DNA from 4 places in the Streptomyces sp. NPDC058295 genome. Region 2 is predicted to be linked to each of the others. Evidence: riboswitches for the same ligand, from Rfam matches in the RefSeq annotation. Region 2 holds a riboswitch; each other region holds the start of a gene.
What was found. A riboswitch is a leader RNA that binds a small molecule or an ion and turns the genes downstream of it on or off. The one in region 2 is predicted to bind S-adenosylmethionine.

Region 1 (7,023 bases), on a different contig from region 2:
GAGTCGGTACTCACCGCGCTGGACGGCCGCAGCGCCGCCCTGCTGGCGAACCACGGCGCCGTCACCCACGGAACGACCCTCGACAAGGCCGTGGAGAACGCGCTGCTGCTCGAATGGGCCTGCGGCGTCTACCAGCGCGCGGCCGCCATGGGCCGGCCCCGCTTCCTCGACGAGCGGCAGCAACTCGCCGTGATCGAGGCCGCGATCGCCCGCGGCTACGGCACCACCCACCCCGTACCACCCGCGCAGGAACAGAGCCGATGACGCCGCTGAGGCGACGAGGCCGATGAAGGGGGAAAGCCGATGAAGGTCTTCACCATGGGCGTGCACGTCCTGGACGTGCTGGTGCGGCCGGTGCAGGAGATACCCGAGGGCCAGGGCGCGACGCTGGTCGACGACATCCGGATGACCGCCGCCGGGACCGCGGGCGGCACGGCGCTCACCCTCGCCAAGCTGGGCGCGCAGGTGCGCAGCGCCGGCGCCATCGGCTCCGACCCGACCGGCGACCTGCTGGTGGGGTTGCTGGACCGGGCGGGCATCGACACCGGGTTCCTGGTCCGCCGCACGGACACCGCCACCTCCGCGAGCGTGCTGCCGATCCGGCCCAACGGCGACCGCCCCTCGCTGCACCTGCTCGGCGCCAACATCACCTACGGCCTCGACGACGTCCCCTGGGACGACCTCGCCCAGGCCGACCATCTGCACCTGGGCGGACCGGAGTTGATCGGCGTCGAGGCCGCCACGCGCATCCTGTCGTACGCCAGGGAACACGGTGTCGTCACCTCCGTGGACCTGCTCGCCCCTGGTGTCCTCGGCAGCTTCGAGCAGATCGAGGCGGCCCTGCCGTACATCGACCATCTGCTGCCCAACGAGGACCAGGTCCTCGGCTTCACCGGCGAGAGCGACCTGCTGACGGGCGCGCGCAAGCTCCTCGCCGCCGGAGCGGGCGTCGTCGCCGTCACCCGCGGCGGCGACGGCGCGCTCGTGGTGACCGCGGACGGCGCGGAACCGGTCCCCGCCTTCGTGGTCGACGTCGTCGACACCACCGGGTGCGGTGACGCGTTCTCGGCCGGCTATCTGCGGGGCGTGAGCCTGGGCCGTACGCCGAGCGACGCCGCCGTCCTCGGCAGCGCTGCCGCCGCACTCGTCGCGCAGGGGCTCGGCAGCGACCACGGCGACTTCGACCTCGCCGCCGCCGACGCCTTCGCCGCGACGACGAAGTCCCGCACCTGAGGGAGGTCCGGGGTTCGGTCGGGCCTCGCGGCCCGGCGCCCCGGCCGAGGACCCGGGGGCGGTCGTCCGGGAGGCGGGGCCGCGTGCCGTCGCCCTGCGGGCGCCGGCCGCCCCCCTGGCGGCAGCCGCACGGCGGCCGCGGCATCGGCTCGTCCCCGCCCGCGCGCAAGCGGCACCGGGCGGGCCGGCAGGAGGAGTCGACCCGGCTCTCGGCCGGCGTCCCGCTGCTTGTGCATCTCGCTTCCATGTTCACCGGAGCCCCACGGGTGGTACGCCACGAGCAGGCGGGCGCGGGCCACGACACCGGCGACGGCCGTACCGCTCTCGCCCACCACCCGCACGCGCCCATCCTCGTCAAGGAGTGCGCGCCGGGTGTACGGGCGCTGCCGACGGAGAAGAGGACATGGCGATGGGTGAGGCTTCGGACACCGCACTGCTGCTCGTACGGGTCGTGCTCGGTGGGGTGATGCTGGCGCACGGCTGGAACCACTGGCGCGGTGGAGGCGGCATATCCGGCACCGCCGGCTGGTTCGGCGGGCTCGGACTCACCCGCCCGAGACTCCAGGCGTGGCTCAGCGTCCTCACCGAACTCGGCGCGGGCGTCCTGCTGTTGGCGGGCTTCCTGACCTCACTGGCCTGCGCGGCGGTGCTGTCCGTGATGCTGGTGGCGGGCCTGCTCGCACACCGCCGCAACGGCTTTTTCGTGTTCAAGGAGGGCTACGAGTACGTCCTCGTCCTGGGCGTCCTCGCGGTGGCGCTGGGGGCATGGGGCCCGGGGAAGTACGCGGTGGACGAGGCCGCGGACATCGGGGTGACCGGCTGGACGGGCGCCGGTGTGGTGCTCGGGGTGGGTGTCGTCGCGACGGCCGGGCTGCTGGCGGTGTTCTGGCGCCCCCGGCAGGAGAGCTGAGAAGGCGCCTCACGCGCGTCGGGTTCATCGGACCGGGCGGCGGCCAGGGAGCGGCCATGGCCCGCCGGATCGTCGAGGCGGGCTCCGCGACCACCCTGTGCGCCGGACGGCCCGCCGCCCTCGTCTCCTCGCCGCCCTCGCCCCCTTCGTCGGTGCCGCCGCCGAGGCCGTCGGCTCACCCGCCGAACCGGCGGCCGTCAGGGTGGCGAGGGCGCTGCCCGCGTGCGACCGAGCGTCCCCGGGCCGCCCACTCACAGCGGGCCCTCCCGGGGTGGCGCCGGTGCTCCGGTACTCACCTGGTGGACGCCCCCTTGACGGAGGCTCGAGGCGGATCGACACTCGGTTCGGGAATCCTAGTGAACGGGTAGGGAAACAATGGGGCGACTGGAGCCGACCACCGGCCGAGCGGGCCGCACGGCGTGGTCGTCACCCCTTCTCACCTCCCGCCGTCACATCGACCTGAAGCGCGTCTGCAGCGCCATCAGGTTCCAGGACTGAGCCGGGCCCGTCCCCGCGCCGAACCGCACCGGCGGTGTCCCGAGGACGCGGCCGCACCCGGCACGTGCGGACGAGATCCGCACCTCCCTCTTCGACGTCGCATCCGCCGCGCGCACGTCCCTCGTGCGTCCCGCCCCCGGGGAGAGTCATGTCCGTCACACCACTGGCCGCCCACCCGTCCACCCGGCCCGCCGCCGCCTTCCGGGGCCGGATCGGCCGGGACGCGCGCAGCGGCCACTACGCGGTGCCGCGCCGCTACCGCCTCCATCTGGCGGCGGCCGACCCCGACTGTCTGCGCATCGCCGTCACCCACAGCCTCCTCGGCCTGGAAAAGGCCTGCCCGGTCACCTTCCTGCCCGCCGTCCCGGACTGCCCCGACGGAGGCCACTCCGCGCTGCGTCCGCTGTACGACGCCAGCGCGCACCGGTACACCGGACCCGCCCTGGCACCCGTGCTCAGCGACGACTGGTCCGGGCGCATCGTCAGCAGCCACGGCCCCGACATCGCCCGGGACCTGGCCCGTCACTTCGGCGGCGGCCGGCCCACTCTGTACCCGTGCGGCGAGGAGTCGCAGATCGAGGCCGTCGAGCGGATGTGCGCCCAGGGCATCGAGGAGGCCGCGCAGCGCGCCGGAGCGGCCGACGCCGAGGTGGCGGAGCGCACCGCCGCCCTGGACACGCTGCTCACCACGCTCGGGGTGCTGGAGCGAGGGCTCGGTGCCCACGAACACCTGATCGGCGATCAGATCACCGCGGCCGACGTGGAGTTGTGGGTCGCCCTGGTCCAACTCGACACCGTGCACCGCTACCACCTGGACGCGGCCGCCGTGCACCGCATCGCCGACCACCCCGCGCTGTGGGCCTACGCCCGCCGGCTGGCCGCTCACCCGGCCTTCGGCGCCCACCTCGACCTGGACGCCATCGCCCGCCGCCACCACGCCCGTTGCCAGGGCCTGGAGGCCGCCGGCGCCGCCGTCCAGATCCTGGACTGGGAGACCCACGCGGCAGACGGTTCGGCGGTCCGACCGCAGGTCAACCGGCCCTGACCCGGTCCATCCACCGGACCGCCGTTGACATTCGTTCGGGCAACTGTCTTACTTACGGCCCAGAACGGTCATGAGCGTCAGCGACAAGCCCTGGCTAGCTGACCGGCAACCCTCGCTCCGCGGTGGGGTGCCCCAGGTGACGACCGGACCGACGTTTCGGTAATGACGTATCGGTAAGCGCGAGGGCCCCTCAGGGGCCGGAACAGTGATGGTGACGGACATGTACGCAGCTCATCGGACGGCGCCGCGTCGCCCCCGGGGCTGCGTACGGCCGTACCTCGACATCCTCGTCGCCAACCGCGCCGTCGACCTCCTTCGCGTGAACAGCGCACTGTGTACCGCACCGGGCCGTGCCCGCTGTCGGGGCTGAACGAACCCCTCGCACCGCAGCCCCGCCGCCGCGTTCCTGACGAACACCGCCCGAGCGGTGTGCCGTTGTCCGCCCCACCCCGGTCTCCTGTACGCATCCGTGCGCCATGCCCTGTTCGCGCCCTCGGAGCGGTCCCCGCCGCCCGACGCAGCGCGTCCGGCCACGCACGTCCGCCGTGACCCGGGGTGTCCCACTCCCGCCGGAGCCCCTCATGAGTGAACCCCCAGGCGCCGTGACCCTCGCCGAGCCCGCACCCGCCATCGACGTCCCGCCGGAGAAGCTCACCGCCCAGCGCGTGCAGCCGCTGCGCAAGCCCGGCCGCTGGATCGCCACCGCCGTGGCCCTGGTCCTGGTGGCGCAGTTCACGCACGGACTGATCTCCAACCCCTTCTACCAGTGGGACCGCTTCGGCTACTGGTTCCTGCGTCCTGTCATCCTCGACGGACTGCTGATCACCCTGGAAGTCGCCGCCTACAGCGCGGTGTTGGGACTCCTCGGCGGCATCCTGCTCGCCCTTGCCCGGCTGTCCAGGAGCCCGGTGCTGCGCGCGGTCAGCTGGACCTACGTCTGGGCGCTGCGCTCCATCCCGCTGATCGTGGTGCTGCTCTTCCTCTACAACTTCAGCGCCCTGTACCAGACCCTGAGCGTGGGGGTTCCCTTCGGCCCGGCGTTCTTCCGCTTCGACGAGTCCCGGCTGGCCACCGACATGGTGATCGCCGTCGTCGGCCTCAGCCTCAACGAGGCGGCCTACGCCGCCGAAGTGGTCCGCGGCGGCATCCTCTCCGTCGACCAGGGCCAGCACGAGGCGGCCGCCGCCCTCGGGCTGCCCAAGCGCTACCAGTTCTGGAAGATCGTCTTCCCGCAGGCCCTGCGGTCGATCACGCCGAACTACGTCAACCAGCTGATCGGCCTGGTCAAGTCCACCTCGCTGGTCTTCTACGTGTCCCTGCTCGACCTGTTCGGCACCGCGCAGACCATGGGGGCCACCTACCCCGGCGACATCGTGCCGCTGCTGCTGGTCGTCACCGTCTGGTACCTGATCCTGACCAGCCTCGTCTCCGTCGTCCAGTTCTACGTCGAGCGGTACTACGCCCGGGGCGCCACGCGTTCCCTGCCGCCGACGCCGCTCCAGAAACTGCGGACCGGTCTCACCGACCTGCGGGCCCGCATCCGCCGGGAGGCCGCCGTATGACCGCCGAGACCGTGCCGAGCGCCGACACCGCCGGGATCGTGCCCGCCGCCGTCGAGGTGCACGAGGTGCACAAGTGGTACGGCGCCCACCGGGTCCTGGACGGGGTGAGTCTGACCGTGCGGCCCGGCGAGGTCACCGTGATCCTCGGCCCGTCCGGCTCCGGCAAGTCCACCCTGCTGCGGGTCATCAACCACCTGGAGAAGCCCGAGATCGGCTACGTCAGCATCAACGGCGAGCTGATCGGCGTGCGCCGGCACGGCGAGCGGCTGCGCGAGCTGAGCGAACGGGCCATCCTGACCCAGCGCGGCCGGATCGGCTTCGTCTTCCAGAACTTCAACCTCTTCCCGCACCTGACCGTGCTGGACAACGTCGCCGCCGCGCCCACCGCCACCGGGCGACTCGCCAAGGCCGCCGCCCTGGAACTGGCCCGTGAACTCCTGGACCGGGTGGGCCTCGCCGACAAGGCCGGCGCCTATCCCCGGCAGCTGTCCGGCGGCCAGCAGCAGCGCGTCGCCATCGCCCGCGCCCTCGCGCTGCGCCCCGGCGTCATCCTCTTCGACGAGCCCACCTCCGCCCTCGACCCCGAGCTCGTGGGAGAGGTCCTCGCCGTCATCAAGGACCTGGCGACCAGCGGCACCACGCTCGTCATCGTCACCCACGAGGTCGGCTTCGCCCGCGAGGTCGCCGACCGGGTGGTCTTCATCGACGGCGGGAAGATCGTCGAGCAGGGCCCGCCCGGCGAGGTCCTCGACAAACCGCGGCACGAGCGGACCCGGGACTTCCTCAGCAAGGTGCTCTGACACCCACGCGCCCCAGGCTTCCCCCCACGCCACCACCCTCTCGCCCAGTCACATCAGTCACAAAGGATGGCCATGTCTGCCCACTTCACCCGACGCAGCCTGATTCGCGGCATCACCGCGGCGACCGCGGTCGCCACTCTCGCCACCGGGCTCGCCGCCTGCGGTGGTGAGACCGAGGCCGCCACCACGACCGACAGCGCGGCCGGCAGCGTGACCATCGGCCGGGTGTCCAACGGCGCCGCCAAGGAGACCGCCCTGAAGGTCTCCGAGGTCAAGTCCATCAGCGCCGAACTGCCCGACGCGATCAGGAAGAGCGGCAAGCTGAACATCGGCATCGGCGCCCTGCCCTCCGGCTTCGCCCCGCTCGCCTACGTCGGCGACGACCAGAAGACCCTCACCGGTGCCGAGCCCGACCTCGGCCGCCTGGTGGCCGCGGTCCTCGGCCTGAAGTCGGAGACGAAGAACTTCACCTGGGAGAACCTCTTCGTCGGCATCGACAGCGGCAAGGTCGACGTCGGCTTCTCGAACATCACCGACACCGAGGAGCGCAAGAAGAAGTACGAGTTCGCCTCCTACCGCCAGGACAACCTCGGCTGGGAGGTCGAGAAGTCCAGCACGTGGAACTTCGACGGCAACTACGAGAACCTCGCCGGTCTGACCGTCACCGTCGGCTCCGGCACCAACCAGGAGAAGATCCTGCTGGAGTGGAAGAAGAAGCTGGAGTCCGAGGGCAAGAAGCTCACCGTCAAGTACTACCCCGACCGCAACGGCATCTACCTGGCGCTCGCCAGCGGCAAGATCGACGCGTACTTCGGCCCCAACCCCGGCATCGCCTACAACGTCTCCCAGACCGCGGGCAAGGCCAACGCCACCCGCAACGCGGGCACCTTCTCCGGCGCCGGTGAGACGCTCCAGGGCCTGATCGCCGCCACCGCCAAGAAGGACAGCGGTCTCGCCAAGCCGGTCGCGGACGCC
Region 2 (7,023 bases):
TCCGGCCGCGGTGCAGGGTGAGACTGACGTCGTCGACCGCGCGCAGGGTGCGGGCCGCACCCGCTGCTGCGGGCAGCCGGAACTCCTTGACCAGGTTGCGGGCCTCGACCAGCGGTGTCTCGTCGGGAGCCGGTGCGGTGACCGCGGCCGTGGCGCGCGGCCGGGCCGTGGTGAGGCTGGGCGCGCTGGCCAGCAACCGCCGCGTGTAGGCGTGCCGCGGGTTCTCCAGGACGTCCCGGGTGGGCCCGGCTTCGACGACCCGGCCCTCGGCCATGACCACGATCCGCTGCGCCCGGTCGGCGGCCACGCCGAGATCGTGCGTCACCAGCAGCACGGCGGTGCCGGACTCCTCGGTGAGGTGCTGGAGGTGGTCGAGGATCACGCGCTGCACGGTGACGTCGAGGGCGCTGGTCGGCTCGTCGGCGATGATCAGCTGCGGTTTCGCGGCGATGGCGACCGCGATCAGGGCCCGTTGGCGCATGCCGCCGGACAGTTCGTGCGGGTACTGCCGGGCGCGGGTGGCCGCGTCGGGCAGCCCTGCCTGGTCCAGGATCGCGATCGCGGCCGCCGGAGCGGAGCGGCGGGTCGCCAGCCCGTGGATGCGCAGCACCTCGGCGACCTGCTCGCCGATGCGTTTGACGGGGTTGAGCGACACCGTCGGGTCCTGCGGCACCAGCCCGATCCGTGCGCCGCGTACGGTACGCAGCTCCCGCTCCGACAGGGCGGTGAGGTCGTGCCGGCCGAAGCGGACGGTACCGGCGTCGATGCCGCCGTTGGCCGCCAGCAGCCGGATGATCGCGTGCGCGGTCGTGCTCTTCCCGGAACCCGACTCGCCGACCACCGCGGTGACCTGCCCCGGCCATACGTCGAGGTCCACGCCCCGCACGGCGTGCACGGTCCCGCCACGCGTGCGGTACGACACGGACAGGCCCCGCACTTCCAGCAGCGCGGGCTCGTCCGCCGAAGCGGCGTCGGTCGAGGCCTTGCCGACGGCGGCCTTGTCGGCGGCGGCTTCGTCGGTTGCGGACCCCACCGTCGTGACCCTGTCGGTGGCGGCCTTGTAGGGAGCGGGCTTGTAGGTGGCGGCCTCGGCCGTCGTGGCCTTGTCTGTCGCGGTTCCGTCGGTTGTGGTCTCGGCCGTCACGGTCTCGGCCGTCACGGTCTCGGCCGTCGCGGCCTCGTCTGTCGCGGTTCTGTGGGCTGCGGTCCCGGCCGTCGCGGTCTCGTCCGGCGTGGCCCTGTCCGTCGTGGGGAGACCGGTCGCGCGGAGGCCGGACGCGGCATGGTCGGGCACGGTCTGGTCGGTCGCGGACTCGTGGGTCACGGACTCGTGGGTCACGGTTTCTTCCGTCACGGGTACGTCCGTCTCGGGTTCGTTCGTCGTGGGGCCGGTCATCGCCGGCGGGACCATTCGCCGTCCAGCGCCCGCGCGATGCGGTTGGTGGCGAGGCCCGTCGCCGCGATCGCCAGTCCGGGCAGCGCGGTGAGCCACCAGGCGTTGGCCAGGTAGTTGCGCCCGTCGGAGATCAACGTGCCCCATTCCGGCGCCGGTGGGGGCGCCCCGTAGCCGAGGAAGCTGAGCGAGGACACGGCGAGGATGGCGGCGCCGAACTCGAGGGTGGCGAGCACGATCACCGGGCCCGCCGCGTTGGGCAGGACGTGCCGGCCCAGCACCGAGTACCAGCGGGCCCCGCAGGAGCGCGACGCCTCGACGAAGACCGCCTGCCGCACCCGCAGTACCTCCGCGCGGGTCACCCGGGCGAAGCCGGCCACGCTGGCGATGCCGACCGCGACGGCCACCTTCACCGTTCCGTAGCCCAGTGCGGTGACCAGGGCCAGGGACAGGAACAGCGACGGGATCGACAGCAGTACGTCGACTAAGCGCATCAGCACGTCCTCGACCCAGCGGCCGACGAACCCGGCGACCAGGCCGATGAGGCCGCCGACCACGAACGCGAACCCCACCGCGATCAGGGTCGCCTTCAGCGACAGCTGGGCACCGTGCACCACCCGCGAGAACACGTCACGTCCCAGCTCGTCGGTGCCGAACCAGTGCCCGCCGCCGGGGCTCCGGAAGTTCTCCGCGGGCACCCCGTGCAGCGGGTCCTGTGAGGTGAACAGCCCTGGCCAGAAGGCGGCCAGCACCACCAGCACCAGCACCAGGACCGAGGCCAGCAGCCCGGGCCGGCGCAGCAGGAACACCAGGAACCGCCGCGGTCCGACACCGCGTCCGGCACTCGCGGGGCCCGGGTCGGCCCCCGGATCCACCGGCCGGGCCAGGCGGGCCGCGGCTTCGACCGGTCCGACCGGTCCGACCTCTTCGGTAGTTCCTGCCGTCCCTCCCGTTTCGGCGGTTCCGGCGGTTCCGGCGGTGACACCGTCGGCAAGTGTCCGGCTCATGCGGGACGCACCTTCCTGGTCGCCGCCACCACGATCCGCGGGTCGAGCAGCGGGTAGACGAGATCGACGATCAGATTGGCCGCCACGAAGATCAGCGCCCCGAACACCACGACCCCCTGGACCAGCGGGATGTCCTGGACCGTGACCGCGGCGGCGGTCACGCGGCCCAGACCGTCGCGGGAGAACACCGTCTCGACGACGACCGAACCGGCGATCAGCTGGCCGGCCAGCAGTCCGACGACCGTCAGCGCCGGCAGCGAGGCGTTGCGCAGCGCGTGCCGCAGATGAATGCGCAGCCGGCCGGCGCCCTTGGCCCGGGCGGTCTCCACATAGGCCTGGTCCAGCGCCGTGAGCAGGCTCTTGGCCAGCACCTGCGCCACCAGGGCGCCGGTCGGGATCGCCAGCGTGACCGCGGGCAGCACCAGGCCCCGCAGCCCGTCGTTGCCGAACGCGGGGAACAGTCTCGTCCGGAAGGAGAACAGCTCGACGAGGACCAGCCCGACCCAGAACGTCGGCACCGAGACCCCCAGCGGCGGCAGTGACAGCAGCAGCTGCCGCAACCAGCGCCGGGTGGTGTAGGTCGCGAGCACCGCGAGCCCGCCGCCGAGGAACACCGCGAGGAGCAGTGCCGCCCCGGTCAGCTGGAGGGTCTGCGGCAGCGCGTCGGCCAGCGTCGAGGTCACCGGTCGGCCGGTGGACACCGAGTCGCCGAAGTCGCCGCGCACCGCCCTGCCGAGATAGTCGGCGTACTGCGCGAGAATCGGCTTGTCGAAGCCGTACTCGTGCCGCAGTGCCGCGAGTTGGGCCGGATCGACCTGCCCGGTGTCCGCTCCCGCGCCGGCCATCGCCGAGACGGGATCACCGGGCAGGTAGTCCAGTACGAGGAAGGACACCGTGTAGGCCGCCCAGAGCACGCCGAGGGCCTGCGCGAGTCGTTTGACCACATAGAGACGCATGCCGGCGGCTATCCGATCCAGGTGTCGTGCAGCTGGATCCGGCTGGAGGCCTCGAAGTCGAGGTGGTGCACCTTCTTCGCGACCCCGAGCTGGGTCTGGAGCTCCACCACGGGTACGACGTAGGCGTTCTGCACGATCAACTGCTGTGCCTGGGTGACGAGTTGCTTGCGCTTCGCCGCGTCGGTCGTCGCGGCCTGCCGGGTCAGCGCGGTGTCCAGCGGGCCGGCCGGCAGGTGGTAGAAGTTGGCCAGCCGGGTGGAGTACGAGCTGCGCAGGATGTCCGGGTCGGCGCGGGTCACGTTGCCCCACACCGCGTCGAAGTCACCGGACTGAAGGGTCGGGGAGAACTGGGCGATCTGGAGCTGCTTGAGCACCACCTCGACACCGACGGCCTTGAGCTGCTGCTGGATCAGTTCCAGCGCGGGCTGGGTGGTGGCCGCGTTGGCGAACCACTTGACGGTCAGGCTCAGCTTCTTGCCGTCCTTGACCCGGACGCCGTCGCCGCCCGCCCGCCAACCGGCCGAGTCCAGCAGGGACTTCGCCTTGGCCGCGTCGAAGGTCAGGTCGGAGCCGAGATCGGTGTAGTCCGGTGTGGTGTGGGCCAGGATGCTGGTCGCCGGCTCGGTGCCGGTCGGGAACACGGCGTCGACGATCTGCTGCCGGTCGATGGCGAACAGGATCGCCTGGCGTACCTTCGCGTCCTTGAAGAGCGGCCGGGAGTTGTTGAGCCCGAGGTTGAACACCACACCCGGGTTGGCCCGTTGCTGGAGGTTCACCGCGCCGCCGCCCAGCGCCGCCTCGTTGGCCCTGCCGACGCTGCCGATCGCGTCTACCTGGCCGGACTGGAGGCTGCCGGTGCGCACGCCCGCCTCGGGCACCACCTTGAACACCAGCTTGTCCAGGTATGCCTCGCCCTGCTTGGTCCACAGCGAGGAACCCCAGGCGTACTTGGCGCGCTTGGCCAGGGTGATCGACTGGTTCTGCACATAGCCGTTCAGCACGAACGGCCCGGAGCCGACCACTCCCTTGCTGCACTTCTCCTGCGGGCTCCTGCGCACGCTCGCCGACGACTCGATCCCCAGCGAGTGCGTGGCGGTGGCCTGGAGGAACTGCGCGTTGGGCTGCTTGAACTTCACCCGGACCGTGAGCGGGCCCACGGCGGTGGTGCTCTCCACGCCGCTCAGGTACCCCTGGGCGAGGGTGCCGAGGGCGCCGAGCTTCGGAACCGCGTCGAAGTTGTCCTTGACCACCTGCGCGGTGAGCGGTGTCCCGTCGCTGAAGGTCACCCCTGATCTCAGGTGGAACGTGAACGTCGTGGTGTCCGGGCTGATGTCCCAGCTCTTCGCGAGCCACGGCACGATCTTGCCGGTCTTGGGGTCCTGGTCGGTGAGGGAGTCCACGACCTGACGCAGTGAGTAGATGGTGTCGTTGCTGCCCACCTGCTGCGGATCCACGCAGCCGGCGTCGGAACCCACCGCGAAGGTCAGGGTGCCGCCCGACTTCGGGCTGCCGCCCTCGCCGCTCGAGCTGCCGCTGCCGCCCGACGAGCAGGCGCCGAGCAGCAGGCTGCCGGTCACGAGTGCGGCGAGCGCCGCCCATCGGGGGGTACGGGAATCCGGATGCGCTGTCACGGGATGGTTCTCCTACTCCAAGGTCACCGCGCACAGGCCGGTGCGGAACGCGGCCATGGCGATGCGCGGAGGGTGCCTGCCCCGCACGGGCCGGCACTGCTCAGAACTGTTCAGGGGAAGGGGACGTCGACGACCGGGTCGATGGCGACGTCGATGACGGCGTGACCGCGCGGTGGGCGAGGGTCAGCCTGCGGGGTGGGCGTGATCAGCCCTGACACAGACAGCTGGCGGAGCGCTGCAGGTCGATGTGGCGTCGGCGCGAGAATCCGGAGAACAGTGCCGCGGTCGCGATCGAGGCACTCAGGTTGCCGCTGTGCCGCACGCTGGTCCTCCCCGTCTCAGGCCCCTGGACCGGGGCCACGCGCTTGCGGGGTCGGTGACCCCGCCGGGCTTTCACCTGGAGCACCCCACCGCGGAGGAGGGTTGCCGGTCAGCTAGCCAGGGCTTGATGCTGACACTCAATGCCGGGGTCGATCTTACGGAGTACTGACATTATCCGTCAATATCGGTAGGAGAGTTGAACGGCTCCGCCGCACCGGCTTGGACGGCGGGTGTGGCGGAGCGGCGTCAGCGCGCGTCGGCCGCCCGTCCGGTGCGGAGGGCGGCGGCGCGGGTGCTACGGCTTGCGGGCGAGGCCGCCGTGTTCGCCGATCACGTCCGGGGCGGGGGAGGTGGCCTCCGGGCGCCAGAGGGGGACCGAGACGACTCCGGGCTCCAGGAGCTCCAGTCCGTCGAAGTACGCCGTGATCTCGTCGACGGAGCGCAGGTTGTACGGGACGGCGCCGCTCTCGTTGTACGCGTCCTGGGCCTCTTCGAAGACCGGGTCGATGCCCCGCGAACCGTCGTTGACGGAGAGGTAGCTGCCGGACGGCAGTGCCGCCATCAGGCTGGTGACGATGGAGCGGGCCTGGTCGTGGTCGGCGACGTGGCCCAGGATGTTGCTGAGGATGAGCGCGGTGGGACGGCTGAAGTCCAGCGTCTCCGCGGCGCTCGCCAGGATGCGCTCCGGGTCCAGCACGTTGGCGTCGACGTAGGAGGTCGCGCCCTCCGGGGTGGAGTAGAGCAGGGCGCGGGCGTGGGCCAGGACCAGCGGGTCGTTGTCGACGTAGACGATCCGCGTCTCGGGGGCGAGGCGCTGGGCGACCTCATGGGTGTTCTCGGCGGTCGGCAGGCCGGTTCCGACGTCCAGGAACTGCCGTATGCCCGCCTCGGAGACCAGGTACGTGATGTTGCGGCGCAGGAACGCGCGGCTGCTGCGCGCGATGGTGACGATGCCGGGGAACACGGCGGTGTAGGCGTCGCCGGCCTGCTCGTCGACGGGGTAGTTGTCCTTCCCGCCCAGCCAGTAGTTCCAGATGCGGGCCGAGTGCGGCACCGAGGTGTCGATCTTCTGAGGTGCCGCTGAACCGGGCGTGGTCACATGGTCGGTCATGAGGGGTGTCCGTCTTTCGGCCGAGGCGTGGGCAGTTCGAGCCACAACTTACGTCCCAACGACCCTGGTACGTACACCCGTTCACATTTTCGCTCGGTTCGAACGGTGCTCACGCGAAAACGAGCCGGCTTCACACCTGGCTGCCGGCCGGTCCGGCCGCGCCGTCGGACACACCGCCCGTACCTCTCCCGGGCCCCTCAACTCGCCCTGTGCACGAGTGAATCGAGACCGCCGAATCCTTCCTCCGACTGGCCCCGCCACCGCGCGGAACCGGGAGCGACGCGCGCGCCGATGTCGGCCGGGCCGGTAGCGTGAGCCCCGTGATGGTGGGCACCCCAGAGACCCGGTTGATCGTCCTGCGCGGCAACAGCGCTTCGGGCAAGTCGGCGGTGGCGGCCGGTCTCCGCGAGAGGTTCGGCCGGGGCCTGGCCCTGGTCGGGCAGGACAACCTCCGCCGGATCGTGCTGCGCGAGCACGACCGGCCCGGCGCGGCGAACATCGGGCTGATCGAGGCCGTCGCCCGTTATGCCCTGGACGCCGGCTACCACGTCGTCCTCGAAGGCATCCTCTACGCCGACCGGTACGGGCCCATGCTCGGACGACT
Region 3 (7,023 bases), on a different contig from region 2:
CGTCATGCTTTGTTCTCATGATCGGCGACTGGAACGGGACGGTCGGCAGGGTGGTCCGCAACCGCCCGGCGCCGGTGACCTACGCACTGATCGCCCTGTGCTGCCTGATCTTCCTGATCGGGCCCGCCTCGGGCTTCAATCCGTCGTACGGCTCCGGCGACGAGCTGCTGGCGGCGCAGCGCGCCTATTTCCGGCGCTGGGGCGTGGTGCCCGGCGAGCTCTTCGAGGGCGCGCCACGGGCCGCCCTGACCCCGGCCACGGCCCTCTTCGTCCACGGCAGCTGGGTGCACCTGCTGGGCAACATGCTCTTCCTCTACGTCTTCGGGACGATGACCGAGGACCGGATGGGCCGCGTCGAGTTCACGTTCTTCTACCTCGGCTGCGGCTACCTGGCCCTGCTGGGCTACGCCGCCGCCAACGCCGAGTCGTCGCAGTCCCTGGTCGGCGCCTCCGGGGCGATCTCCGCGGTCCTCGGCGCGTTTCTGTATCTGTTCCCCCGGGCGCGGGTGACCAGTCTCCTGCCGTTCCTGTTCTTCCTGCCGCTGCGCTTCCCCGCGTGGGTCGTGCTGCCCTTCTGGGCGGCCCTGCAGTGGGTGGCGGCGGGGCGGGCCGCCCAGGGGCCGGGGGTGGCCTATCTGGCGCACCTGGTGGGCTTCGGCCTGGGACTCCTCTACGCGTGGGCCCGTTTCGGAATGGGGCGCCCGAAGGGCGGCCCGGGAAGGGCGGCGGTGGGGGACGGGCGGGCGACTAGAGTGAAGCCCGCCCCAGCTCCGGCTCCCGAGGGAGAGAACCAGCCGTGATCACCGCGATCGTCCTCATCAAGACCAGCGTGGACCGGATTCCCGAGATCGCGGAGCGGATCGCTTCGCTGGACTCCGTCAGCGAGGTCTTCTCCGTCACCGGGACGTACGACCTGATCGCCATGGTGCGGGTGAAGGAGCACGAGGACCTGGCGGAGGTCATCCCGGGCAGCATCAGCAAGATCCCCGGGGTGGAGGGCACGGACACGCACGTCGCCTTCCGCACCTACTCGCAGCACGACCTGGAGGCGGCGTTCGCGATCGGGCTGGACTCCTGACCGGCTGACACCGCCTCCCGGCGGACCGTCGCTCAGACCGCGGGCACGCAGCGGCCGTCTTCCGTCCGGTACTGCCACCGCGCGCCCTCGCTCACCAGTTCGCGCACCGCGCTCACGAAGCGCTCCACGTGCTCGTCCGGGGTTCCCGCGCCGAAGCTCACCCGGATCGCGTTGAGCGACTTCTCGCCGGGAGCCGCCTCGGGGGCGCCGCACTCGCCCTGGTTCCGGGGGTCGCTGCCCAGCAGGGTACGGACCAGGGGGTGGGCGCAGAAGAGGCCGTCGCGGACCCCGATGCCGTACTCGGCGGACAGGGCGGCGGCGAAGTGGGAGCTGTTCCAGCCCTCGACGACGAAGGAGATCACGCCGACCCGCGGGGCGTCGTCGCCGAACAGGGACAGCACCTTCACCTGCGGGACCTCGGCCAGACCGGCCCGCACCTTCGCGATCAGGTACTCCTCCCGGGCGACCAGGCTGTCGAAGCCCGCCTCGGTGAGGGCCTTGCACGCCGAGGCGATGGAGTAGGCGCCGATCACGTTCGGGGAGCCGGCCTCGTGGCGGGCGGCGCTCTCGTGCCACTCCACGTCCACTCCCCCGTCCTCGCGCCGCGTGACCTTGCGGCTGGCGCCGCCGCCCGCGAGGTACGGGTCGGCCGCCACCAGCCAGTCGGCGCGGCCGGCCAGCACGCCGGACCCGAAGGGCGCGTACAGCTTGTGACCGGAGAAGGCGATCCAGTCGACGTCGAGCTCCCGCACGGAGACCGGGTGGTGCGGGGCCAGCTGGGCCGCGTCCAGGACGATCCGGGCGTCGTGGGCGTGCGCGGCGGCCGCCAGCTCGCGTACCGGCCACAGCTCGCCGGTGACGTTCGAGGCGCCGGTGACGCACACCAGGGCCGGGCCGTGGGGGTCCCGGTCGGCGAGGGCCCGCTCCAGCGTCTCGACGGCCTGGCGCGGGGTGCGCGGGGCATCCAGGTAGGTGACCCGGGCGTCCTGCCAGGGCAGCAGCGAGGCGTGGTGCTCGGTCTCGAAGACGAAGACCTGGCAGCCGGCCGGGAGGGCCCGCGCCAGCAGGTTGAGGGAGTCCGTCGTCGAGCGGGTGAAGACCAGCTGGTCGTCGGGGCGGCAGTCCAGGAACTCGGTCACCGTCCTGCGGGCGTTCTCGAAGAGGTCCGTGGACAGCTGCGAGAGGTAGCCGGCGCCCCGGTGGACGCTGCCGTAGTACGGGGCGTAGGCCGCCACGTCGTCCCAGACCCGCTGGAGGGCGGGGGCGCTGGCCGCGTAGTCGAGCGCCGCGTAGGTGACCTCGCCGCCCGTCACGAGCGGGACGGTGACATCCCGGCCGAGAACGGGCAGCGGGGCACAAACGGTACGGGCGGCGGCAGCGGTGGAGACAGACATGGCGAACTCCCGTGAGAGGCAAGGGGGAACCGCCGTGCGAGCGGACATGGCTCTAGCACGGAGGAAGTGAAAGGGGTGTGCGGAGGCGGGGCTCTACGCCCTATCGCATTCGCTTGCTCACGGAAGGCTCCCTCGAACGACCAGGACCCCTGGCGGTACTCACTCAGAAGAGTGCGAGGGGTCCGCGCTTGCCGTAGACCTCGCTGCCTACGACCTGGTCTTCACCCGGGGCACCCCGCCACGGACGGAGGGTTGCCGGACAGTCGGCCGGGGCCTCATGACTGTCACTCATGACCTGATACAGGAACGTACGTGAAGTGATCGCCGTCCCGCAACCCGTGTCCGGATCGCGGGACGACGGTCAGCGGAGAGCCGTCACGCCTGGGTGGCGGCCACCCAGCGGTCCAGCGCCCGTTTGGCCGCACCCGAGTCGATCGACTCGGCCGCCTTGGCCATGCCGTCGCGCAGTTGCCCGGCAAGGGTCCCGGAGCCCGGCTCCAGGGCCACCAGCGCCGCCGCCGAGTTCAGCAGCACGGCGTCCCGCACCGGGCCCGTCTCGCCCTCCAGCAGGCGGCGGGCGACCTCCGCGTTGTACGACGGGTCCCCGCCCCGCAGCGCCTCGACCGGGACCAGTTCGAGCCCGACGTCACGCGGGTCGAAGGTCTCCTCGGTGACCTTGCCGTCGCGGACGACCCACACATGGGACGTGGCCGTCGTGGTCAGCTCGTCGAGACCGTCGTCGCCCCGGAAGACCAGGGACGAGTTGCCGCGCTCGGCGAAGACGCCCGCGACGACCGGCGCCATCCGCGGGTCCGCGACCCCGACCGCCTGGGCCCGCACCTTGGCGGGGTTGGTCAGCGGGCCGAGCACGTTGAACACCGTGCGGATGCCCAACTGGCCGCGCGCGGCGCCCACATGACGCAGCGCCGGATGGAACTTGATCGCGAAGCAGAAGGTGATCCCGGCCTCCTGGGCCACCTCGGCCACCCGCCGCGGGGTCAGCTCCAGATTGACGCCGAGCTTCTCCAGGACGTCGGAGGCGCCGGACGCGGAGGACGCCGCCCGGTTGCCGTGCTTGACGACCGTGGCACCCGAGCCGGCCACGACGATCGCCGACATCGTGGAGATGTTGACCGTCTTCGCGCCGTCCCCTCCGGTGCCGACGATGTCGACGGTCCGGCCGGGCACCTCGATCAGGTTGGCGTGCTCGTACATCGCCCGGACGAGCCCGTTGATCTCTGCGACGGTCTCGCCCTTGGCCCGCAGCGCCACCACGAACCCGGCGATCTGCGCGTCGGTCGCCTCGCCGCGCATGATCCGGTCCAGCGCCCAGAACGTGGCGTCGGCGTCCTGGTCGCGGCCGTACAGCAGACCGTTCAGTACCTCGGGCCAGGAACGGCCCGCCGCGGTGTCGCCTCCAGCGGGGGTCACAGCGCTCATAGCCGCTCCTGCGTGTGTCGTCGTGTTCGTCGGGTACGTCGGACGTCGTGTGCCGTCGTGCGCCTCGTGACAAGGTGCACCCCACCCTATCCAGCCCGTGGGCACGGCAAAGGGCCCCGTCCGAAGACCGGACGGGGCCCTTTCCTGCGGCGTGGCGACGCCTCAGCGATCAGTGGTGGCCGTGGCCGCTCGTGATCTCCTTGTACTCCTCGACGGTGGCCTTCGGAATCTGCTGGTCCTCACCGAAGTACGCCCCGCTGATCTTGGCGCGGAGCTTCTCCTTGCCCTTCACCTTGCGCTCGACGCCGTTCTCGTCGACGGCGGCGCCGATCGCGGCCGGCTCGTACTGCTCGTGCGCCGTGAGGGTGTGCAGCTGCTCCTGGCTGAGCGGCTCGTGGATCTCGATGAACTCACCGTGCGGCAGGCGCTTGATGGTGCCGGTCTCGCGACCGTGCAGCACCTTGTCCCGGTCCCGGCGCTGGAGGCCGAGGCAGATCCGCTTGGTGACGATGTACGCGATGACCGGTCCGGCGATGAAGAAGATCCGGACGAACCAGGTGATCGCGTTGATCGACAGGTGGAGGTGGGTGGCCCAGAGGTCGTTGCCACCGCCGACCAGCATGATCATGTACATCGTGACCCAGGCGACACCCAGCGCGGTGCGCGTCGGGGCGTTGCGCGGGCGGTCCAGGATGTGGTGCTCGCGCTTGTCGCCCGTGACCCACGACTCGATGAAGGGGTAGAGCGCGAGAATCGCGAGCAGCACACCGAACAGGACCAGCGGGATGAACACACCCAGGACCAGGGTGTGGCCCCAGATGTTGATCTCCCAGCCCGGCATGAAGCGGATCAGACCCTCGGCGAAGCCCATGTACCAGTCGGGCTGGGCGCCGGTGGACACCTGGTCCGGACGGTAGGGGCCCATGGCCCAGATCGGGTTGATCTGCGCGATGCCCGCGATGACCCCGATGACACCGAAAACCAGGAAGAAGAAGCCTCCGGCCTTGGCCATGTACACCGGCAGCAGCGGCATGCCGACGACGTTCTTGTTGCTCTTTCCGGGGCCCGCGAACTGCGTGTGCTTGTGGTAGAAGACCAGGATCAGGTGGCCGACCACCAGCCCGAGCATGATGCCCGGCAGCAGCAGGATGTGGATCGAGTAGAACCGCGCCACGAAGTCGTGGCCCGGGAACTCCCCGCCGAACAGGAACATCGAGATGTACGTGCCGACGATCGGCATCGACAGGATCGCGCCCTGGGTGAAGCGGACACCGGTGCCGGAGAGCAGGTCGTCCGGGAGCGAGTAACCGGTGAAACCGGTGAACATGCCGAGGACGAACAGCAGGAAGCCGAACAGCCAGTTGATCTCACGCGGCTTGCGGAACGCGCCCGTGAAGAACACCCGCATCATGTGCACGAACATGCCGGCGAGGAAGATCAGCGCCGCCCAGTGGTGGATCTGCCGGATGAGCAGACCGCCGCGCACGTCGAAGGAGATGTGCAGGGTCGAGCTGAACGCCTCGGACATCAGCTGTCCCTGGAGCGGGACGTAGCTGCCGTGGTACTCCACCTCGTTCATCGACGGGTGGAAGAACAGCGTCAGGTACACACCCGTGAGGATGATGATGATGAAGCTGTAGAGGCAGATCTCACCCAGCATGAACGACCAGTGGTCGGGGAAGATCTTGCGCATGTTGGCCTTGGCCAGGGAGTAGATCCCCAGCCGGCCGTCGGCCCAGTCGGCGATCCGCTCGCCCGCCGGAGCCTTCCCGCGGTCGCGGGCTTCGGTGCTCTCGGTCTTCTCGTTCGTGCTCATCCGCGCTCCCAGAAAGCAGGACCGACGGGCTCTTCGAAGTCGCCGAGCGCCTCGAGATAGCCCTCGTCGTTCACACCGATGCGCAGCTGCGGCAGGGCGTGGCCGGCGGGACCGAAGATCACTCGGGCACCGTCGGAGAGGTCGAAGGTGGACTGGTGGCAGGGGCACAGCACGTGGTGCGTCTGCTGCTCGTACAGCGAGATCGGGCAACCGACGTGGGTGCAGATCTTCGAGTACGCCACGATGCCCTGGTAGGACCAGTCGAGTTCCTGCTTGTCCTTGATGTTGTCCGGCTGGAGCCGGACGATCATCAGGGCCGCCTTGGCGATCTCGTTCTGGAACTCCTCGTCGTGCTCCTCCAGGCCCTCGGGCTTGGCGAAGGTGAGCGAACCGACGGCGACGTCCGAGGGACGCAGCGGCTCGTTCGTGTTCATGTTGACGAGCAGCTTGCCCTTGGCCCACAGCGTGTGACGCAGCTTGTCCTCGGGCAGCGGGCCGAGGTCGCGCAGCAGCACGACACCGGACAGCGGCACGAGGGTGAGCGCGCCGAACATCGTGTTGCGGATCAGCTTGCGACGGCCGAGCGCGGACTCCTTGGCACCCTGCTTGAAGTCCGCGTGAACCTTCGCACGGACCTCGGGGGGCGCGGCGATCGCGTGCCGCTCGTCGGCGACCTCCACGTCGGACATCAGGGTGCGGGCCCAGTGGACCGCGCCGGCGCCGATGGTGAACAGCGCCGTGCCCAGCGTCAGACCCAGCGCGAAGTTCAGCGCGCTGAGGTGGCCGATCGGGAACACGAAGATCGACTTGTCGGCCGGGATCGCCACGTACGAGGCGATGAAACCGACCGTGGCGAGCATCGACAGCGTGAACAGGAAGGCGACCGCACGCTCGGACCGCTTGGCGGCCCGCTCGTCGATGTCCTGGATGCGATGCTCGTGAGGCGGCAGCCCCGGGTCCGCGAACGGGTTCTGCTCGTCCGCGACGCCTACGGCGCTGCCGTGCGCGTGGCCCTGCTCAGCGGGCAGGTTCTCTTCTGGAATGTCTTGGCTACTCATGACTTCTTGGCCTTTGCGGTCCGAGCGGCGACCCAGACGGCTACCGCGATCAGGGCACCGAGACCGAAGATCCACGCGAACAGGCCCTCACTGACCGGCCCGAGGCCGCCCAGCTCCAGACCACCGGGGTTGTTCGTCTCGTCGCTGTTGACCGCGTGCAGGTACGCGATGATGTCCTTCTTGTTCTGCTCCGACAGGGTGGTGTCGGGGAAGGAAGGCATGTTCTGCGGGCCGGTC
Region 4 (7,023 bases), on a different contig from region 2:
GCGGGAGGGGTAGGCGAAGGCCACGTGGACGACCCGCTCGCGCCACTCCGGGTGGTCGTCGAGCAGCTGCCGGTAGGCCAGCAGCCCGCGCACGATGTTCTTGGACAGCTCGGTGCGGTCGACGCGGACGATCGTCTTGCGGCCCTCGCCGATCTCCGCGCGCAGCGCCGCCATGCGCTCGTCGACGTCCGGCCGGTGCGAGCGCTCGCGCAGGAAGTCGGCGTCCGCGCCGAGACCGTGCACGCCGATCCGCGTCTTGCCGGGACCGCCGGCGAACTCCGCACAGCACGCGGTGAACGCGTCCGCCCAGCGCCGGGTGAGGAAGCCCAGGCGGTCCGCGCCCAGCATGCCGTGCAGCAGCTGCTCGCGGATGTCCCCCGGCAGCAGCGCGAAGTAGTCCACCGGCGCCCACGGCGTGTGCGAGAAGTGGCCGATGCGCAGGTCGGGGCGCAGCTCACGCAGCATTCCCGGCACCAGACACAGGTGGTAGTCCTGGACGAGGACCGCCGCGCCGTCCGCCGCCTCCTCGGCCAGCGCCTCCGCGAACGCCCGGTTGTAGGCCTCGTACGATGCCCACTGGCGGCGGAACTCCGCGTCGAAGGCGGGCTCCAGCGGTGTCTGGTAGAGCAGGTGGTGGAGGAACCACAGCACGGAGTTGGCGATGCCGTTGTACGCGTCGGTGTGCACGTCGGCCGGAACGGCGAGCATGCGCACGCCCTCCTCGCCGACGCCGCGCCGGACCGCCTCCCGGTCGCCGTCGGAGAGCGCCGAGCACACCCAGAGGGCGCCCGCCTCGGGTCCGATGGCCGACAGGCCGGAGACCAGCCCGCCGCCGCCGCGTTTCGCGTGCAGCGAGCCGTCCTCGCGCAACTCGTAGGAGACCGGACCGCGATTGGACGCGACCAGCACCTCGGCGGCCCGGGCGGCAGTGTCGTGCGTGGAAGCCATATGCCCAACCTAGCCCGGTCGGGAAACGCTCAAACGTACGGTCGCGCTGCGTGGACGGGCCGTGTCCGGCCGTGTCGCCGCTGTCGGCGCCATGCCGTATACGGCCCGTCCCGCGGTCACGCGACCTTGCGGGTCGCGTACTCCGCGATCTCCGCCATCGGCGGCCGTTCCTCGGTGTCCACGGAGTACGTGCGCGGCTCGAAGCCGTCCGTGCTCCGTTCGAACTGGGTGAGGGACGGGCGGATCAGGTGCCCGCGGGCCAGCCGGAGCTGGGCGGTGCGGTAGATCGCCGCCGCCATCCGGCCCAGCGCCTGCCCGTCCTGGTGACGGTGCTTGCGCACACCGATGTCGACCTGGGCGAGGGCGTCCAGGCCCACCAGGTGCAGGGCGTCCACCAGCATGCCCAGCTCCACGCCGTAGCCGACGGGGAAGGGCAGCTGCTCCAGCAGGCCGCGGCGGGCCGCGTACTCGCCGCCGAGCGGCTGCACGAACCCGGCCAGCTGCGGCCAGTGCATGTTCAGCAGCGGTCGGGCCATCAGCTCGGTGACCCTGCCGCCCTGGCCGGCCGCGCCGCCCAGCGGACGGTCGTACATGCCCTTGACCAGATCCACCCCGGGGTCGGTGAGCAGCGGGCCGACGATCCCCGAGACGAAGTCCGAGGAGAACTCCCTCAGATCCGCGTCGATGAAACAGACGATGTCCCCGGTGGTGACCAGCAGGGAGCGCCACAGGACCTCACCCTTGCCGGGCACGGCCGGTATCCGCGGCAGGATGTCGTCCCGGTGGACGACCCGCGCGCCGGCCGCCGCGGCCACCTCGGACGTACGGTCGGTCGATCCCGAGTCGACGACGACGATCTCGTCGACGAGCGGGACCTGGTGCATGAGGTCGTGCCGGATGACCGCGACGATGTCACCGACCGTCTCCTCCTCGTTCAGCGCGGGCAGGACGACGGACACCGACTGGTTCGTGGCGCGCTTCGCGGCCAGGATCCGGTGGAGCGGACGATCGGACGCGGACCAGGAGCGGGTGGCCAGCCAGCGCTCAGTTTCTCGAAGCACAGTCTGCGGCTCCTCACTGTCGTGATCACACCGGGTGCACGGAAGGTGACCGTGTGATCCATCTCGCGGTTCGGACGACTATCTCAACTGTCCTGGCCTTCGGTTACAGTCTTGAACAACGCGGATGACCATCGCATGTCCGAGGTCGCCCCCCGTTCACAACTTCATACCGCTCATCCAGAGGGGCAGAGGGATACGGCCCGATGAAGCCCCGGCAACCCTCCAGCCGGTCTCGTAACGATCACTGATCCACGTGGTGATCGCTTCGCGAGGCTCCCGGCTCGGGAAGGTGCCAAATCCGTCTCACGGCGAGATGCGTCGTGAGGAAGATGAGGAGAAAGGGCCTCGCCTCACATGGCTGCGCAGACTGTTGCAAGCACCACCGACTCTACGACGTCCTCTGCTGTCGATCTCGGTCCGGCCGCCGCGTTGAGCTGCCGCGAGTGCGGCCACCGCGTGCCCCTCGGCCCGCTCTTCGCCTGCGAGGAGTGTTTCGGCCCGCTCGAGATCGCCTACGACTTCTCCTCCTACGACACGGAGGAGCTCCGCAAGCGCATCGAGGCGGGGCCCGCGAACATCTGGCGCTACGCGCCGCTGCTGCCCGTCCCCGCGGACGTGGCCGACAAGCCGAACATCAACCCCGGTTGGACCAAGCTCGTCCAGGCCGACAACCTCGCCCGTGAACTGGGCGTCGACGCCGGCAAGCTCTTCGTCAAGGACGACTCCGGCAACCCGACGCACTCCTTCAAGGACCGGGTCGTCGCCCAGGCCATCGAGGCCGCCCGCGCGTTCGGCTTCACCACGCTCTCCTGCTCCTCCACGGGCAACCTGGCCGGTGCCGTCGGCGCCGCCGCCGCCCGGGCGGGCTTCCGGTCCTGCGTGTTCATCCCGCACGACCTGGAGCAGGGCAAGGTCGTCATGGCCGCGATCTACGGCGGCGAACTCGTCGGCATCGAGGGCAACTACGACGACGTCAACCGCTTCTGCTCCGAGCTCATCGGCGACTCGGCGGGCGAGGGCTGGGGCTTCGTCAACGTCAACCTGCGGCCGTACTACGCCGAGGGTTCCAAGACGCTGGCGTACGAGATCTGCGAGCAGCTCGGCTGGCGGCTGCCGGACCAGCTGGTCGTGCCGATCGCCTCCGGCTCCCAGCTCACGAAGATCGACAAGGGCCTCCAGGAGCTGATCAACCTCGGGCTGGTCGAGGACAGGCCGTACAAGATCTTCGGCGCGCAGGCCGAGGGCTGCTCCCCGGTGTCCGTGGCCTACAAGGCCGGGCACGACGTGGTCCGCCCCCAGAAGCCGAAGACCATCGCCAAGTCGCTGGCCATCGGCAACCCGGCGGACGGTCCGTACGTCCTCGACATCGCGCGGCGCACCGGCGGCGCGGTGGAGGACGTGAACGACGAGCAGATCGTCGACGCGATCAAGCTGCTGGCGCGGACCGAGGGCATCTTCGCGGAGACCGCCGGTGGTGTGACGGTGGGCGTGACGCGCAAGCTGATCGAGAGCGGTCTGCTCGACCCGACGCTCACCACCGTCGTGCTGAACACGGGCGACGGTCTGAAGACGCTGGACGCGGTGGCCGACGCCGGCCTGACCGCGACCATTCGCCCGACCCTGGAGTCGTTCCGGGACGCGGGTCTCGGCTGAGAGATTTGTTGTTCGTCTGCGGGCCGTGGGGCCGGTCGCGCCCACGCGCCGGCAGCCGCACGATCCAGACAGCCCCGCGCCCCTCTGGGGCGCTCCGCCTGACCGGAGGTCGAAAGTCATGAGCGTCACCGTCCGCATCCCCACCATCCTGCGCACCTACACGGGCGGCGCCGCCGAGGTGAAGGCCGAGGGCACGACCCTCGGTGAGGTCATCGCGGACCTGGAGAAGAACCACACCGGCATCGCCGCCCGGGTCCTGGACGACCAGGGCAAGCTGCGCCGGTTCGTCAACGTGTACGTGAACGACGACGACGTCCGCTTCGAGCAGGGTCTGGAGACGGCCACGCCGGAGGGCGCCGGCGTCTCGATCATCCCGGCCGTCGCGGGTGGCTGACCGTAGTTCAGTACCCATCGGTAGTAACCGTCGGTAACAGCGATTACCGAGCGTTCATCGAATTGCCCTCTCCGCGATAGAAGCGGAGGGGGCAATTCAGTGTGGTTGAGCGCGGTACAGTTGGGGAACCCGGTCCGGATCACCGGATCCGGAGCCTTTTATTTCTGCCCCGCGCCCGACAAGAAGCAGCCAATGTGTGCGCCTCTTTTGTGGCTTTTGCGGCATATGTAGGGCCCGACTTGCCCTTAATTCAGGCGAATTCTCGCCACATTACGGATCCCGCCCGTCCGGAATTCTCGTCCAAGTGACCTGTTGCAGAGGGCAGTTGGACAGATACATTCGGCCGCGGTCGACGCGTTCCGGCGCACGCCCCCAAGCCAACCGGGGGGTGAGGTCTGACCCGGGTCCGCGAAGTGTGGGTCCGTGCAAGGGCCAGTAATAGGGGAGTTAGGCATGGCTCAGGGCACCGTCAAATGGTTCAACGCGGAGAAGGGGTACGGCTTCATCGCGGTCGACGGTGGTGCGGATGTTTTCGTCCACTACAGCGCGATTCAGATGGACGGCTACCGCACCCTGGAAGAGGGTCAGCGGGTCGATTTCGAGATCTCGCAGGGTCAGAAGGGGCCGCAGGCGGACATGGTCCGGCTCGCGACCGGCTGAAGCACGCGCCGACTGAAAGCGTCGTTCTTCTGTACAACTGACGAAGGGCTCGCACTCCCACGGGGGGCGAGCCCTTCGGTCTGTCCGGGGGCGTCCGCGAGGCGTCGGCGGGACGTCCGTGAGGGGTGTCCGGAAGGGCACGGGTCCGGTGGAGGCGCTTGCACTCTCATGGGTCGAGTGCTAATCATTGGCGTTAGCACTCTGAAGGTGAGAGTGACAACGAGGACCGGGTCGGTGAGGCCCGCAGGCCAGGTGGGGCAAGGAACCACGAGGCCGGCGAGCCGTCCGTCGCGGGCGCCAGCGCGGTCCGGAGCAATCCACCCCAGTCCGGGAGGACCACTTCACATGGCCAAGATCATCGCGTTCGACGAGGAGGCACGGCGCGGCCTCGAGCGCGGCATGAACCAGCTCGCGGACGCCGTGAAGGTGACGCTCGGCCCCAAGGGCCGCAACGTCGTCCTCGAGAAGAAGTGGGGCGCACCCACGATCACCAACGATGGTGTTTCCATCGCCAAGGAGATCGAGCTCGAGGACCCGTACGAGAAGATCGGCGCCGAGCTGGTCAAGGAAGTCGCCAAGAAGACGGACGACGTCGCCGGTGACGGTACGACCACCGCGACCGTCCTTGCCCAGGCCCTGGTCAAGGAAGGCCTGCGCAACGTAGCCGCCGGCGCCAACCCGATGGCCCTCAAGCGCGGTATCGAGAAGGCCGTCGAGGCCGTCTCCGGTGCCCTGCTCGAGCAGGCCAAGGATGTCGAGACCAAGGAGCAGATCGCTTCCACGGCCTCCATCTCCGCCGCCGACACCCAGATCGGCGAGCTCATCGCCGAGGCGATGGACAAGGTCGGCAAGGAAGGCGTCATCACCGTCGAGGAGTCCCAGACCTTCGGTCTGGAGCTGGAGCTCACCGAGGGCATGCGCTTCGACAAGGGCTACATCTCGGCGTACTTCGCCACCGACATGGAGCGTATGGAGGCCGTCCTCGACGACCCGTACATCCTGATCGCGAACTCCAAGATCGCGAACGTCAAGGACCTGCTCCCGCTCCTCGAGAAGGTCATGCAGGGCGGCAAGCCGCTGCTGATCATCGCCGAGGACGTCGAGGGCGAGGCCCTGTCGACGCTGGTCGTCAACAAGATCCGCGGCACCTTCAAGTCCGTCGCGGTCAAGGCCCCGGGCTTCGGCGACCGCCGCAAGGCGATGCTGAACGACATCGCCATCCTCACCGGTGGCGAGGTCATCTCCGAGGAGGTCGGTCTCAAGCTCGAGAACACGACCATCGACCTGCTCGGCAAGGCCCGCAAGGTCGTCATCACCAAGGACGAGACCACCATCGTCGACGGTGCCGGCTCCTCGGACCAGGTCGCCGGTCGGGTCAACCAGATCCGCGCCGAGATCGAGAACAGCGACTCGGACTACGACCGCGAGAAGCTGCAGGAGCGCCTGGCGAAGCTCGCCGGCGGTGTCGCGGTCATCAAGGCCGGTGCCGCCACCGAGGTGGAGCTCAAGGAGCGCAAGCACCGCATCGAGGACGCCGTCCGCAACGCGAAGGCCGCCGTCGAGGAGGGCATCGTCGCCGGTGGTGGCGTGGCCCTCATCCAGGCGTCCTCCGTCTTCGAGAAGCTGGACCTCGAGGGTGACGAGGCGACCGGCGCGAACGCCGTGCGCATCGCGCTCGAGGCCCCGCTGAAGCAGATCGCCGTCAACGGTGGTCTCGAGGGTGGCGTCGTCGTCGAGAAGGTCCGCAACCTGCCCATCGGTCACGGCCTCAACGCCGCGACCGGCGAGTACGTCGACATGATCGCCGAGGGCATCATCGACCCGGCGAAGGTCACGCGCTCGGCGCTGCAGAACGCGGCCTCCATCGCCGCGCTGTTCCTCACCACCGAGGCCGTCATCGCCGACAAGCCGGAGAAGGCGTCCGCGCCGGCCGGCGGCGGCATGCCGGGCGGTGACATGGACTTCTGATCGACCTCACGGTTGATCGCCTGTCCTTCGACCGAGGGCGGTACTTCCCGGAAACGGGGGGTGCCGCCTTCGGGCGTTTCAGTCGGCGTAGTTCTTGAGCGCTTCGGTGTCGAGAGTGATGCTCACCGGGGGCGGGAGTGGCACTGTGGCGCCCCAAAGGTAGGACGGGGACTGCTGGTAGCGGCCGTCTTTGGGCTCGCTGTACACGACGACCGTGTTGTTGTCGCGGTCGATGAGGAGGTAGACGGGGATGTCGGCTTCCGCGTAACCGACGGGCTTGTCCTTACGGTCGCGCTGGTCGGTGTCACGGTCGTGAGAGGTGATTTCCACGGCCATGAG

Region 1: it holds a riboswitch for S-adenosylmethionine, as region 2 does, so the genes downstream of both, ACFVYS_RS21770 (amino acid ABC transporter permease) here and ACFVYS_RS20900 (ABC transporter substrate-binding protein) in region 2, are expected to answer to the same signal.
Region 3: it holds a riboswitch for S-adenosylmethionine, as region 2 does, so the genes downstream of both, ACFVYS_RS36700 (aminotransferase class V-fold PLP-dependent enzyme) here and ACFVYS_RS20900 (ABC transporter substrate-binding protein) in region 2, are expected to answer to the same signal.
Region 4: it holds a riboswitch for S-adenosylmethionine, as region 2 does, so the genes downstream of both, thrC (threonine synthase) here and ACFVYS_RS20900 (ABC transporter substrate-binding protein) in region 2, are expected to answer to the same signal.

Annotation. Positions count from the first base shown of each region.
Region 1 covers NZ_JBHVYO010000019.1:135,634-142,656, reverse strand. The annotation lists gene ACFVYS_RS21795 (class II aldolase/adducin family protein) at 1-264, shown strand, start outside; gene ACFVYS_RS21790 (carbohydrate kinase family protein) at 304-1,233, shown strand; gene ACFVYS_RS21785 (hypothetical protein) at 1,317-1,700, shown strand; gene ACFVYS_RS21780 (DoxX family protein) at 1,643-2,143, shown strand; gene ACFVYS_RS21775 (glutathione S-transferase C-terminal domain-containing protein) at 2,790-3,686, shown strand; SAM riboswitch class IV at 3,753-3,872, shown strand; gene ACFVYS_RS21770 (amino acid ABC transporter permease) at 4,268-5,248, shown strand; gene ACFVYS_RS21765 (amino acid ABC transporter ATP-binding protein) at 5,245-6,048, shown strand; gene ACFVYS_RS21760 (transporter substrate-binding domain-containing protein) at 6,121-7,023, shown strand, end outside.
Region 2 covers NZ_JBHVYO010000018.1:109,519-116,541, forward strand. The annotation lists gene ACFVYS_RS20885 (dipeptide ABC transporter ATP-binding protein) at 1-946, opposite strand, end outside; gene ACFVYS_RS20890 (ABC transporter permease) at 1,393-2,400, opposite strand; gene ACFVYS_RS20895 (ABC transporter permease) at 2,397-3,356, opposite strand; gene ACFVYS_RS20900 (ABC transporter substrate-binding protein) at 3,365-4,987, opposite strand; gene ACFVYS_RS20905 (putative leader peptide) at 5,193-5,384, opposite strand; SAM riboswitch class IV at 5,344-5,453, opposite strand; gene ACFVYS_RS20910 (SAM-dependent methyltransferase) at 5,604-6,419, opposite strand; gene ACFVYS_RS20915 (kinase) at 6,743-7,023, shown strand, end outside.
Region 3 covers NZ_JBHVYO010000052.1:37,368-44,390, reverse strand. The annotation lists gene ACFVYS_RS36710 (rhomboid family intramembrane serine protease) at 18-800, shown strand; gene ACFVYS_RS36705 (Lrp/AsnC family transcriptional regulator) at 797-1,078, shown strand; gene ACFVYS_RS36700 (aminotransferase class V-fold PLP-dependent enzyme) at 1,111-2,472, opposite strand; SAM riboswitch class IV at 2,652-2,768, opposite strand; gene trpD (anthranilate phosphoribosyltransferase) at 2,848-3,912, opposite strand; gene ACFVYS_RS36690 (cytochrome bc complex cytochrome b subunit) at 4,082-5,728, opposite strand; gene ACFVYS_RS36685 (ubiquinol-cytochrome c reductase iron-sulfur subunit) at 5,725-6,786, opposite strand; gene ACFVYS_RS36680 (c-type cytochrome) at 6,783-7,023, opposite strand, start outside.
Region 4 covers NZ_JBHVYO010000006.1:237,658-244,680, reverse strand. The annotation lists gene ACFVYS_RS09255 (trehalose-6-phosphate synthase) at 1-948, opposite strand, end outside; gene ACFVYS_RS09250 (glucosyl-3-phosphoglycerate synthase) at 1,065-2,009, opposite strand; SAM riboswitch class I at 2,180-2,345, shown strand; gene thrC (threonine synthase) at 2,364-3,662, shown strand; gene ACFVYS_RS09240 (MoaD/ThiS family protein) at 3,781-4,056, shown strand; gene ACFVYS_RS09235 (cold-shock protein) at 4,510-4,716, shown strand; gene groL (chaperonin GroEL) at 5,062-6,684, shown strand; gene ACFVYS_RS09225 (Uma2 family endonuclease) at 6,763-7,023, opposite strand, start outside.